DNA from 2 places in the Vibrio navarrensis genome. Region 2 is predicted to be linked to the other one. Evidence: predicted binding sites of a transcription regulator. Region 2 holds the regulator's gene; the other holds the start of a gene.

Region 1 (6,541 bases), 1.2 Mb from region 2:
CCGATGAACAGTGGGCCTTTGGTTCCCTGCTCAACACGCACTTCAGCGACCGCTTGCGCAATGGCTAAAATATGGTGTTCATTAAAAGTGCATTTATCTGCGCAGCCACGATGGCCCGAGGTACCGAACTCAACTTTATGCGCAGGGTTAGATGCATCCGGTTGCATCAAAAAATAGTTAGCGACTAAAGCAGGAATATTGTGAAGATCTTCTTGCAGAGCTTTTTGCCCTGCCCGAGGGTGCATAGCCATTATTGACATCCTTTCTTAAAAATTAATCAAACAAAAAAGCCTCATAATATCGGCATCACTGTGCGCATTATGAGGCTTCTATCAGGTTTCTTATATCGACCCTGTTACTTTTTCAATTAAATCGGGCTGAAATTCCATATGCGTCATCACCTGTTCCACCATCTGTCGTTTACGACTGGTATTGCTGTTGGTGATGACCCAAAAGCCCGTATGTGGAATCGCTTTGGGTTTGGTGGTATTGCCGTTTTCCAGCAGCGTCGCTTCGTTATCCGCAAAGTAGAAACGCTTACGACCTTTCACTTTGGTTGCCTGAGCAAAACTTTCAGGGTTGATACGATGCAAAGTCGTTAGAACCAACATAAAGCGATCAATCGCTTTCTTTAATGAAGCAAACTCGTCGGATATCAACAGCGAGCGCATCTCTTTCACACCGTCAATCTGGGAGGCTTTGCCTGCATCTTTGCTAACTACAATGCCTTTGGGTTCAGCAACTTGTGTAATGATGACCGGTTTACCGTCCACATTTAACAAACGGCGTAGAATGTCTGACGCACTTTCACCAATGTGTTGGGTTTGACTTGCAATAAAACGGTACAGATCCTCATCAACCTCAATTGTTTTCATTCGCTTTTCACAATCTCAATGTTTAAACTCTGGGAGATTATAACGAGATCCTTTCGGATACTCCACGTTAAACCCATCACGAATAAGATAAAATGTCATCATTGCTCAACTACAAACTTGAAGGTGAAGGACAAACCATTGTTTTACTTCACGGCTTATTTGGCAGTTTAAGTAACCTTGGCCTGCTTGCCCGAGAGCTGGTTTCGGATCACCGAGTCCTTAGTTTGGATCTACGTAACCACGGCCTCTCCTTCCACAGCCTGCAACATGATTACCAACTCATGGCTCAAGACGTGCTAACCACTATGGAGGCGCTTTCGATTGACCATGCTGTCGTGATTGGCCACTCGATGGGAGCCAAGGTAGCGATGAAATTGGCCGCCATTGCACCACAAATAGTCTCACAGCTCATCGTTTTGGACATGGCACCAGTAGCCTATCAAGTCAGACGCCATGACGATGTGTTCCAAGGATTACATTCCGTGATTCAGCATAAGCCGACCAGCCGCAGCCAAGCACTTGATTTACTTGCCAAGCACATTGCTTTGGATGGCGTAAGGCAATTTCTTGCCAAATCACTTTATAATCAAGACGGCCATCTCGCTTGGCGCTTCAATGTTGACTCATTGATCAACAACTACGACGCCATTCTAGGCTGGGAGCCTATCCCACAGACAGATATCCCAACGCTATTTGTCAAAGGGGGGGATTCTCCCTATCTGCAGAATGAACATCAGGCCGCCGTTGTGCAGCAGTTCACACAGGCAAAAGCGCATGTGATTGCCAATACGGGGCACTGGCTGCATGCTGAAAAACCAGCAGAAGTGTTACGTGCGATCCGAAAATTTATTGTCAGTTAACAAATCAGAAAAGTGACGTCATTTTATTGGCCTTCGCAGGTGCTGCGTGCATTAACTTTGTTGTCCAACAGTGATATAGTGCGCGCAAGCTAAATTGGCACTAAGGGACATCATGCTTTACGACTACATGAACATGCTGGAATCGATTGGACTCGACCTTCTTTTTGCGTCTATCTTCTTTCTTATTGGTATGGCCATTAAAGATGTGTTGCAGCAAGGTAATGTTCCCGTTTTTGGTCGTCGTATTGTATGGTTGGTACTTTTCCTTGGCTGTGCTGGTTTTATCGCAAAAGGGCTCATTCAGCTTAGCTGGGAAGGCACTGGTTTGGGTTAAATCCGTCAGGTTCGTGCCACAACAGACATAATCAAAGGTATAAACTCTATGGCAAGTGTAGGTATCTTCTTCGGTAGCGACACAGGTAATACTGAAGCCGTTGCTAAGATGATTCAAAAGCAACTAGGTAAAAAACTCGTTCACGTACAAGACATTGCAAAGAGCAGCAAAGAAGACATCGATAATTTCGATCTGCTGCTTCTTGGCATTCCTACGTGGTACTACGGCGAAGCTCAATGTGACTGGGATGATTTTTTCCCGGAATTAGAGCAAATCGACTTCTCAACCAAGCTGGTGGCGATTTTCGGTTGTGGCGATCAAGAAGACTACGCAGAGTACTTCTGTGACGCCATGGGTACCGTACGCGATATCGTTGAGTCAAAAGGTGGCACGATTTTGGGCCATACTTCTACTGAAAGCTATGAGTTCGAAGCATCGAAAGCACTGGTTGAAGGCGACAATAGCAAGTTCATTGGCCTTTGCATCGACGAAGATCGTCAGCCAGAACTGACCGAGTCTCGCGTGAAAAACTGGGTTGAACAGATCTATGAAGAGATGTGCCTCGCAGAGCTAGAAGATTGATATCAGTCCCCTGTTTCGACAGGGGATTTTTTTGCTTTGCGTTTTACCAAAGTAAGTGACCGATCCAAGGGGCGAGCAGTACAGTCACCATGCCAGACAACATCATGACCACACTGGATACCACCCCCTCCGAACTTCCTAGCTGATACGCTTTCGCGGTACCTGCACCATGGGCTGAGGCTCCTAAACTTGCCCCTTTGCTCAGCCGAGAACGAATGGCCAAACTTGTTAGAATGATCTCTCCCATAGCCATCCCGATCACGCCAGTCAAGACGACAAACAGTGCAGCAAGCTCACTTTGCCCACCGATGACTTTGGTCGCTTCAACGGCAAACGGCGTGGTAATGGATCGCATTGCTAAACTGCGTTGCAGCAACTCAGGGAGAGACAATAAACGCGCCAACGCAACCGTACTGCCAACCGCGACAACCACCGACACCAACACACCCACTGTCAGCGACAACCAATGCTGCTTAATCAAGACTCGGTTGTCGTACACAGGGATGGCAAAAGCAACCGTCGCAGGCCCAAGTAACCAAAGTAGCCACTGTGAATCAGCCATATAGGTTTGATAAGGAATATGCAACCCCGTCACCATCACCACCAAAAGAAGCGGGGCCAACAAGAGGGGCATTAACAGCAAGCTAGGCCTTCTGCGATAAAGGTATTTGCTTGCGTAATAGAGCAAGAGTGTCAAAACAAAACAGATTGCACTCAACGCGGGAGTAGAAATAGTCAATTCCATATTAGTGCCCTCTTGTAACATAGGATGCACGGCGCCTGCGTAGGGCTAAAAGGCGCTCTAGGCGATGGGTTTTATCCACCACCCAAGCGGTGACTGCAATCACCAGAGACGTGCTGATGACCAGTACCAAGGAAATTTTCACTCCCTCTTGCTTCATCATCTCTTGATAGTTGACCACCACCACAACCGCAGGGACAAAAAACAGCAACATTTCCGCCAAGAGCCAGCTGGCACCAAGACGCAGCCACTCAATCTTGACCATCCGACTAAACAGTAAAAGAAGCAAAAGCAGCATGCCAGTGAGATTGGCAGGCAGTGGCAAGTTAAACAGACGCACAAGCGCATCCGCCGCAAACCAGATCAGCGACAGCATCGCTACCTGCAGCCAAATTTTTAAGCCATTTTTGAGTTTCACCATGTGATTCACTTTGAAAATAGAGAGATTAATCACATTGTATTCAAGCTCAAAACCTGCATAAAATGACTTTAAATTATTATTTCCATGCCAAATTGGCATACTTTGTTTTGTGCGAGGAGATATGGACGTTAGAGGTTTGCGCTATTTTGTGGAACTGGTGCGACAGCAAAGCTTTACTAAGGCTTCCGAGCGAATGTTCGTTACCCAACCAACCATCAGTAAGATGATTCGCAATTTAGAGAGCGAACTTGGCCAACCACTATTGCATCGCGAAGGACGGCGATTTTGGCTGACTGAGGCTGGTGAGATCGTCTATCAGCGAGCCCAAATCGTGCTCACTCAGATGAATGAACTGGAAGCCGAGTTGATGGATCTGGATCAGTTACGACGTGGCCATTTGCGCTTAGGGATCCCCCCTATGGTTGGCCACCTCTATGCCGGGCTGTTTCGCCAATACCGACAACGCTACCCAAACATTGAGCTGACTGTCGTTGAGTATGGAGGGCGTAAAATTGAGCAAGCTTTGCTCAATGGAGAAATCGATGTGGCCATGACTATGTTATCGCCACAGATTAACAATGAGCTGCAAAGCATAGAATTGGACAACTACCCCATTCACGCCGTTGTACCAGAGAATATCAACTGGAAGACACGGCAGAGCGTTCGATGGGTCGAACTCTATAATGAACCCTTGTACCTTTACACATCAGAGTTCACTCTCAGTGAGCACATTTTTTCGCGCTGTCATGAGGCAGGATTCGAACCTCAGGTTGCTGCACGCAGTAGCCAGTGGGATTTTCTTGTCGCATTGGTGAAAAGTGGCACTGGTGTGTGCTTTTTACCAGCACCGCTGTGTAAACGAAACCATACCGAGGGGGTATTGGTTTTGCCAATCAACCCCGGGATTGACTGGCGCTTGGGTGCTATTTGGCATCGTAACCGCTACCTATCAAAAACCAGTGAAGCTTGGCTGCAACTGTGCCGTGACTACGCACTGACGAATGGCCACTAACTTTGTTGTTGCTCTTCAAGTCGCTCACGATATTTCGGCTTTTTTCGTACATACAGTTTACGATGAACTTCGGACACAACCGTGCCCTTAACATCTTTGACATGAATGATAAACTCGGGAAAGCACTTATCACCAAAACGAGTCATGGCATAAATCTCGTCCAGCATCGCCTGGGTTATTTCGAACTGGGCAAAAAGATCACTCTGCCCCGGCTTGATAAAATTGATGCTCGCTTCTTTGTCCCACACATAGTACTCCTCGCCTAAGATACCCATCAACATCAGTGAGTAAACAGGGTCAGTGAGAGAGAAAATACTGCCACCATATTGGGTGCGGTTGGCATTTTTATTCCACCAGCGCAGTTTAAGTTTCATATCGACGGTGCGAAAATCGTCGCTAATACGCAAAATACGGATACCTGCGCCCCAAAATGGCGGCCAAATATTGAGGGCAAACTTGACGATCCCCGGCTTATAGATCCTGGCGAGTTGCTTGTTCATCGCTGTCCTTGCTTTAGTTCTATTGTTAACACTTTGTAACTGGTCTGATGAGCAATATAAGCGAGCCAGCCACAATTTACAAAAAGATTCTAGTAACCCTTTGAAGTTCGTGGTTTATTGTTAAGGCTGCTTCACCTATAATGATTTGAATATTGAATTCTGTACTCTGCGGCAGATCATCGACGGGAAAGTATATGTCAGACAACAACCAAGCGCTTAAGGATGCAGGGCTTAAAGTTACCCTTCCAAGGCTAAAAATTTTAGAAGTACTACAGCAACCAGATTGCCAACATATCAGTGCTGAAGACCTTTATAAAAAGCTGATTGATCTTGGCGAAGAAATAGGTCTTGCGACAGTATATCGTGTGTTGAACCAATTCGATGATGCCGGTATTGTCACTCGCCATCACTTTGAAGGTGGTAAATCGGTTTTCGAACTTTCCACCCAACATCATCACGACCATCTTGTTTGTCTCGATTGTGGGGAAGTGATTGAGTTTTCTGATGATCTCATCGAAGAACGTCAGAAAGAAATTGCCGCCGCGTACAACGTCAAACTGACTAACCACAGTTTATACTTGTACGGTAAATGCGCAGACGGCTCATGTAAAACGGACCCTGACGCGCATAAACTCAAGAATTGATAAAAAAGCCGGCCGATAAAAGTCGGCTTTTTTATAGGACAAATTGAGACTAAAGCTAAAAGACCAGCATTGTGCTGGTCTTTTATTATGCTTGCCGGATAACGAACTTATTCAGCGTCAATCTTTGCCCAAGTATCACGTAACCCAACCGTGCGGTTAAAGACTAAGTGTTCTTTAGAAGAATCTTTACCATCTGCACAGAAATAACCCATGCGCTCGAACTGGTAGCCCTTCTCAGCTTGCGCTTCGACTAAGCTTGGTTCGACAAAACCATTCAAGACCGTCAGTGACTCTGGATTGATGGTTGCAGCAAAATCATCTGCCGCGGCAGGATTTGGTACAGTGAAGAGGCGATCGTATAGACGAATCTCGGCAGGAAGGCCTTTGTCTGCCGACACCCAGTGAATCACACCTTTCACTTTACGACCATCTGCAGGGTTTTTACCCAACGTATCTGCATCGTAAGTACAGAAAATAGTAGTGATGTTACCCTCTGCGTCTTTCTCAACACGCTCAGCTTGAATCACGTAGGCACCACGCAAACGAACTTCTTTACCTAGTACCAAACGCT
Region 2 (6,541 bases):
AGCCTATGCAAGGGTGTTCACCGTGAGGTGAAACCTGAAGGAAGCAAACGGCAAAACTTGGTTGTGACGAACAGAAACCTGATAGTAGGCCTGTACAACTTGGGTAACCTAGCAATAGATAGAATAGCCCAATGCCTCGACGGGAAGTGTGTATAGGTAAATCAGGCATGACCAAGGGAAAGAGCAACGTCTTACCTCGGGAGAGCTCATTGCCTGTCTCAGATGAGACCAACACAGCAGTGATGTTGTGTGATGGGCAATGAGAAGTCAGCAGAAGGCATAGTACTTTGAGGAAGTACAACTCAAAGGAAGGCCAGAACTGAATATATCAAGAAGCAGTCACTATTTACTCAATGATGTGGAGTCATAGCAAGATGGAAAACATCTCTACGTCCCAATAGGCAATACCGCAAGTAAAGCTCATGGTCACGAAGAATGACAAGCATGATCGGCGTAGAAAGGAGGACGAGTCTTGGTGACCCCCACTCCGCTGATGGAACAAATCAGCTCCTCAGCGAATTTGAACCATGCCCTTCGACGCGTGAAGAAGAACAAGGGGTGCGCAGGTGTCGACAGACTCGACATCACAGCGACCATCTCTAAACTTCGACAAGCTTCAAATGGGCAAGCGCTCCGCCAGAGTCTTCTGGACGGAAGCTACCAACCTCAACCAGTTCTGGGTGTAGAAATCCCCAAGCCGAATGGTGGCGTCAGGCAATTAGGTATCCCTACGGTACTGGATAGGATAGTCCAACAGGCGATCACATCAGTACTGTCAGAGCTCTATGAGCCGACGTTCTCCAACAGCAGCTACGGGTTCAGGCCGAACCGCAGTGCGCATCATGCGCTTGCGGCAGCAAGCCGCTATATCAGAGAAGGGCGGGGTTATGTAGTGGATATCGATCTAGCCAAATACTTCGACACGGTGAACCATGATAGGCTGATGCACAGATTATCTAAGGACATTAGTGATAAACGAGTATTAAAGCTCATCAGGTCCTATCTACAGGCAGGCTTAATGCGAGATGGGTTAGTAGAGCGAAGACAACGAGGAACACCACAGGGTGGGCCATTATCTCCGTTACTTTCCAATATTGTATTAGATGAACTGGACAAAGAGTTAGAGCGAAGAGGGCATAAGTTCTGTCGATATGCAGATGACTGCCAAATCTACGTTCTTAGTGAGGAAGCCGCCCATCGAGTCAAAGAGTCGATAACGGAGTTCTTGGAGCAGAAGCTAAAGCTCACGGTAAATCGTGAGAAAAGTGCAGCAACAAGAGTGACGGAGCGAGCTTACCTAAGCCATAGCTTCAAGATAGACGGAACCCTCCAGATATCAAAATCGGCACAAGCTCAAATGAAGAAGCGAGTGCGGAAAATAACGAAGCGAAATCGAGGTCGAGAGTTGTCGGTAATCCTCACCGAGTTAACCCAATACCTACGAGGTTGGCAGCACTACTTCAAGCTCGCCATAGGTCAAAGTGCGATGCAGCGCTTAGACGAATGGATACGGCGTCGGTTGAGATGCTACCGCCTGAAACAGCGCAAACGCAGATACAGCATAGCGACATGGTTACAACGACAAGGTGTAACAGAGCGAAATGCGTGGAAGCTGGCGATGTCAGATAAAGGGTGGTGGCGCTTAGCACTCTCGCCCCAGTTGAATCACGCAATGCCAATCAAATGGTTCGAGGAGAGGGGGCTTTACTCATTGAGAGATGGGTATGAGTCACTAAAAGTGTATTCGGAACCGCCGTATGCGACCCACGCTTGTACGGTGGTGTGAGAGGACGGAGGCCGTGAGGCCTCCTCCTACTCGATTGAACGTCGATTTCTGGCGTGAAATTAACGAGTCCCGTAAACAACAATGGTTTTGCCGTGCGCAGAGATAAGGTTCTGCTCTTCCAGCATTTTCAGAATGCGGCCAACGGTTTCACGCGAACAACCAACAATCTGACCAATCTCTTGACGAGTGATCTTGATCTGCATGCCGTCTGGGTGCGTCATTGCGTCGGGTTGTTTGGCTAGGTTCAGTAGTGTCTGAGCGATGCGGCCAGTCACGTCCAAGAATGCCAAATCGCCCACTTTCTGGCTGGTCACTTGTAGACGGCTTGCCATCTGTGCTGACAAGCGCATGAGAATGTCTGGGTTGACTTGGATTAACTGACGGAATTTCTTGAATGAAATTTCAGCCACTTCACAAGGAGATTTTGCACGAACCCAGGCAGTACGCTCTTGGCCTTCTTCAAACAAGCCTAGTTCACCGATAAAGTCACCTTGGTTCAGGTAAGAAAGAATCATTTCTTTACCTTCTTCGTCTTTGATAAGCACGGCAACAGAACCTTTCACTATGTAGTACAAAGTTTCTGCTTTTTCGCCCGCGTGGATCAGCGTGCTTTTTGAAGGGTACTTATGAATATGACAGTGTGAAAGAAACCACTCTAGTGTTGGGTCGGTTTGAGGTTTACCTAGAACCATAATATCTCACTTCCTCTGCAGGGTACGCTTGCCGCTATCCATATTTTAGCCAAGCCTTGTTATAGACTTGCTAGAATAAGAGCTCTTGATTGATGCTGCAAGCTATCTTGTGTTTCGGTTTGAAATAGTATCCTTTTTCGAAAACGATTTCTTGATTTTAATCGTGTCGAGAATGGGATTTTCTACGCAAAATTGTGCACATGATCACGGTATGAAAAGTAAGCGTGAACCGGCCTCAAATTTTAGCCAATTTTGCCTGTTTCAATCAGTTGTTGCAGGATTGGCTGTACAATCAGTTCCATAGCGAAACTCATTTTGCCTCCCGGCACCACTAAGGTGTTGTGTCGCGACATAAAGGAGCCGTCGATCATCGCCAATAGGTAAGGGAAGTCGACGTTCTTGATACCGCGCAGGCGAATCACCACAAAACTCTCATCCAAACTCGGGATGCCTTTGGCATTGAGTGGGTTGGACGTATCCACCGTCGGGACGCGCTGAAAGTTAATGTGAGTGCGTGAAAATTGCGGGGTGATGTAGTTGAGATAGTCGTCCATTGAACGCACAATCGAATCCATCACCGCTTCGCGCGAATGACCGCGATCACGCGTATCGCGCACGTATTTTTGAATCCATTCCAAGTTGACTATTGGCACCATGCCGATCAAAAAATCTACGTGCTGGGCAACGTTGACTTCACCATCGACCACCCCGCCGTGCAGCCCTTCATAGAAAAGTACGTCGGTGTTATCGGGCAGCTTTTGCCATGGGGTAAAGGTGCCGGGCATTTGGTTGTAAGGCACGGCTTCGTCAAAGGTGTGCAGATAACGGCGCACTTCACCCGTGCCCGATTTGCCGTACTGGCGGAAAAACTCCGACAGCGCCGGAAAATCGTTGGCTTGCGGCCCAAAGTAGCTGATATGTCGCCCTTGCTCGCGCGCTTTGCGGATCTCAACGTCCATTTCGGGGCGAGTGAAACGGTGAAAACTGTCCCCTTCAATCCAAGCGGGCTTGATGGACATCATATTGAACATTTTGCGAAATGCTTCTGACGTTGTCGTCGTGCCGGCACCGGACGAACCTGTGACGGCGATGATTGGATGCTTTGCTGACATGACAAACCCTGTCGTTGTAGTACTTACCTGTCGGGCCGGAATGTGGCTTCCGGCATGTGCAATCGTTTGGCCACTATAACACGTTCCACGTGCTTGTCATGGGATAAGGTGCGGTAAAAATCTCGGCCAACTAAAATTTTTGCTTGAGCTGAATATCAACGGTTTCATGCAGTTCCGAGAAAACGATCACCGCTTCACCTCGCTTGAGCTGGGTTTTTACTTGCTCGATTTTTTGCTCTAACGAGACTTCGCTTTCGCCATAGTCGGTGCCTTCACGCAGAACAAATTCGCGGATCAAATTGCTCAGCGCATCGGCACTGATCTCTTGCCAAGGAATGATCATAAATACCTCTTTACTTTATGCTCAATAAGGAAATGCCGCGCTATTATGCCGAAACCGCCAAGCTTTCATAGTAGATCGGCAGCGATTCTTCTAACCAAAAGCGGGGATGCAGCGCGCTGCCGGTTAAAAAGCCGACATGGCCGCCATGATCAAACAGGCGATAGTCAATGTTGTCGGGTAGGACAAATTTGGGGATCACCGCATCGGTCATAAACGGATCGTCTTTGGCGTGAATAATCTGTGTAGGAATGCGGATTTCACGTAACTTGTGCAAGCCCGAGCACTGCTGGTAGTAATCGAGCGCATTCTTAAACCCGTGCAGTGGCGCGGTAATCAGATCGTCAAATTGGTACAAGCGGGTGAGTTTTTTGATCGAACGGGGCGAGATGGCCAACGCATTTGACAGCAGATGATGCTTTTGTAAGGCGTTCTTTTTCAGTGACGAGAGCAAATAACGGCGATAGATGCGAGAAAAGCCTTGCTCGATACGCTCTGAGCAAGCCGAAAGATCCAGTGGCGCGGAAACGATGGTGGCGGCGTCCACCAGAGGAGCGTCTTGATAAGTGGCGAGGTAATTGGCCAGCATGTTGCCACCAAGTGAGATGCCAAGTGCCACTTTGTGATTCTGCGGAAAATGACGCTGAAGGTGTTGCAAAAAATAGCGCGCGTCTTCGGTTTCCCCTGAGTGATACGCGCGCGCGAGGCGGTTAGGTTTACCGCTGCAACCGCGAAAATGCATCATCACGGACAGCCAGCCAGCGTTGGCAAAGGCGTACATCAGGCCATTGGCGTAGGGGCTAAAAAAGCTGCCTTCCAGACCGTGAAACAGCACAAAGAGTGGCTTTTTACTCGCACTTTCACTGCTCGGGTCTTCACTCCACGCGAGATCAAGAAAGTCGCCATCTGGGGTGTCCAGAGTTTGCCAAATGGGCTCAAACAGCGCTTTTTTGCGGATAAAGCGGGGCAGTAAGGTTTGCAGGTGAGGGTTTTTGATCCCTCTTGCGGCAGTAAATTGAGTCATACTTTTCACTCATGGTTCTGTTGCTGGCTCGCAATACGCGTTGTGATGTCCGCTGCGTGTGTCGCTCTCTTTTTCTCAACGTTGAGCCAACTTTATTAAGGCCCGATTGTTTAGGCGGGTCAATGTTCTGGCAGAGGCGAGCTCGATAACTCGGGCTCGGGATCACAGAAACTAACTGGATTTCGCCAAGGGGGCTGAGGGCGGTTTAAATGCCGCATAGAGGTGAGCCGCGCCTAAATGACGGCAGTAGATCTGGGTGAGTGGCTCAGTGTGATTGGCTCGCAGAGCCAGTGTGTTAATGCATTCGACCAGATCGGCTTGTTGCTGTTTTTCCAGTTGCAGCTCAAACTGCAACGCTTCGCGATAGAGGGTGTCAGGTAGGTGCTGTTTGCACTGACGACGTAATTCGCGATAGGTATGCAGCAGCGTTTCGGAGCGGCCTAAGCAGCTTTGCAACTTGTGCCACTCCTCTTCATCGAAACTGAGCTGTTGTTCATCCAGCCATTTGAGCAACAGCAACAGATTGACGTTGCCGTTAAACTGATTTTGCAAACTCAAACACGCCGCTTTCACTTCTTTCACGCCATAGTATTGCAGGCTGAATTGCCACAGCCGCTCAAGCGTAAGTAAAAGTGGGGCGTGTTGATTGCTCATTGACTGTTGAACTCCTGTTCCATCTGCTCTAGCACTTCCTGCTGGGCCATCCATTCCATTTCGACCTCTTCCAGTGCACTTTTGTTTTGCGCCTGAATGGCCAGTACTTGAGTAAGTTTAGCTTTGTTTTCGCCATCATACAGTGTGTTATCTGACAATTGCTGTTGAGCCTCGGCCAGTGCTTGCCCGAGCTTATCCATCTTCGCTTCAAGCTGTGTCAGCGTTTTGCGAATTGGCGCTGTGAGTTTACGAAAATCCGCTTCACGCCGTTTCTGCTCTTTTTTCGCTGCTGCGCTATTGTTGCCATCTTTGGCTGGCAGCTCGGCTTGCGCTTCTTTGCGTTCGGCTTTCTGTTGCTCTGTCAGCCACTTGTAGTAATCGTTGAGATCGCCATCAAAGGGAGCCACTTGGCGGTCGTGCACCAGATAGAGATCATCGGTGGTGGCACGCAGTAAGTAGCGGTCGTGCGACACAATCACCATAGCCCCTTCGAAAGTTTGCAAGGCCAACGTCAGCGCCTGACGCATGTCGAGATCAAGGTGGTTGGTCGGTTCATCGAGCAGCAACAGGTTGGGCTTTTGCCACACAATCAGTGCCAGCACTAAGCGTGCTTTCTCGCCGCCCGAGAAGGGAGCCACTTTTTCCAGTGCTTTGTCGCCATGAAAACCAAAACTGCCCAGATAGTTACGCAGTTCCTGCTCGGTTTTGTCTGGCGCTATCTGCATCATGTGTTGCAGTGGCGTCTCTTCTGGGTGCAACGTTTCCAACTGATGCTGCGCAAAATAGCCAATTTTGACCCCTTGAGAGAAAGTCAAATCGCCACCTTGCGCTTTGAGCTCGCCCGAGAGCAGTTTGATTAACGTCGATTTACCTGCGCCGTTGCGCCCAAGCAGACCAATGCGGCTGCCGGGAACCAGATTAAGGCGGATTTGT

The links. The regulator CRP, encoded in region 2, controls carbon source genes, mostly activating them, when cyclic AMP is high. The targets are predictions, from matches to a motif close to TGTGANNNNNNTCACA.
Region 1: a site for CRP is predicted at 3,833-3,848, ahead of I3X05_RS04180 (CidA/LrgA family protein). Genes of this name have one in related genera too.

The regions. Positions count from the first base shown of each region.
Region 1 covers NZ_CP065217.1:913,843-920,383, reverse strand. Annotated here, with positions in the region: gene pgm (phosphoglucomutase (alpha-D-glucose-1,6-bisphosphate-dependent)) at 1-251, opposite strand, end outside; gene seqA (replication initiation negative regulator SeqA) at 342-875, opposite strand; gene I3X05_RS04200 (alpha/beta fold hydrolase) at 968-1,735, shown strand; gene I3X05_RS04195 (DUF2788 domain-containing protein) at 1,848-2,069, shown strand; gene fldA (flavodoxin FldA) at 2,118-2,651, shown strand; gene I3X05_RS04185 (LrgB family protein) at 2,695-3,384, opposite strand; gene I3X05_RS04180 (CidA/LrgA family protein) at 3,398-3,832, opposite strand; gene I3X05_RS04175 (LysR family transcriptional regulator) at 3,936-4,826, shown strand; gene I3X05_RS04170 (DUF4442 domain-containing protein) at 4,823-5,326, opposite strand; gene fcrX (ferric iron uptake transcriptional regulator FcrX) at 5,521-5,970, shown strand; gene glnS (glutamine--tRNA ligase) at 6,078-6,541, opposite strand, start outside.
Region 2 covers NZ_CP065217.1:3,208,691-3,215,231, reverse strand. Annotated here, with positions in the region: gene ltrA (group II intron reverse transcriptase/maturase) at 494-1,786, shown strand; gene crp (cAMP-activated global transcriptional regulator CRP) at 1,846-2,478, opposite strand; gene I3X05_RS15225 (phosphoribulokinase) at 2,721-3,590, opposite strand; gene I3X05_RS15220 (YheU family protein) at 3,721-3,933, opposite strand; gene I3X05_RS15215 (hydrolase) at 3,977-4,954, opposite strand; gene I3X05_RS15210 (TIGR02444 family protein) at 5,126-5,608, opposite strand; gene I3X05_RS15205 (ABC transporter ATP-binding protein) at 5,605-6,541, opposite strand, start outside.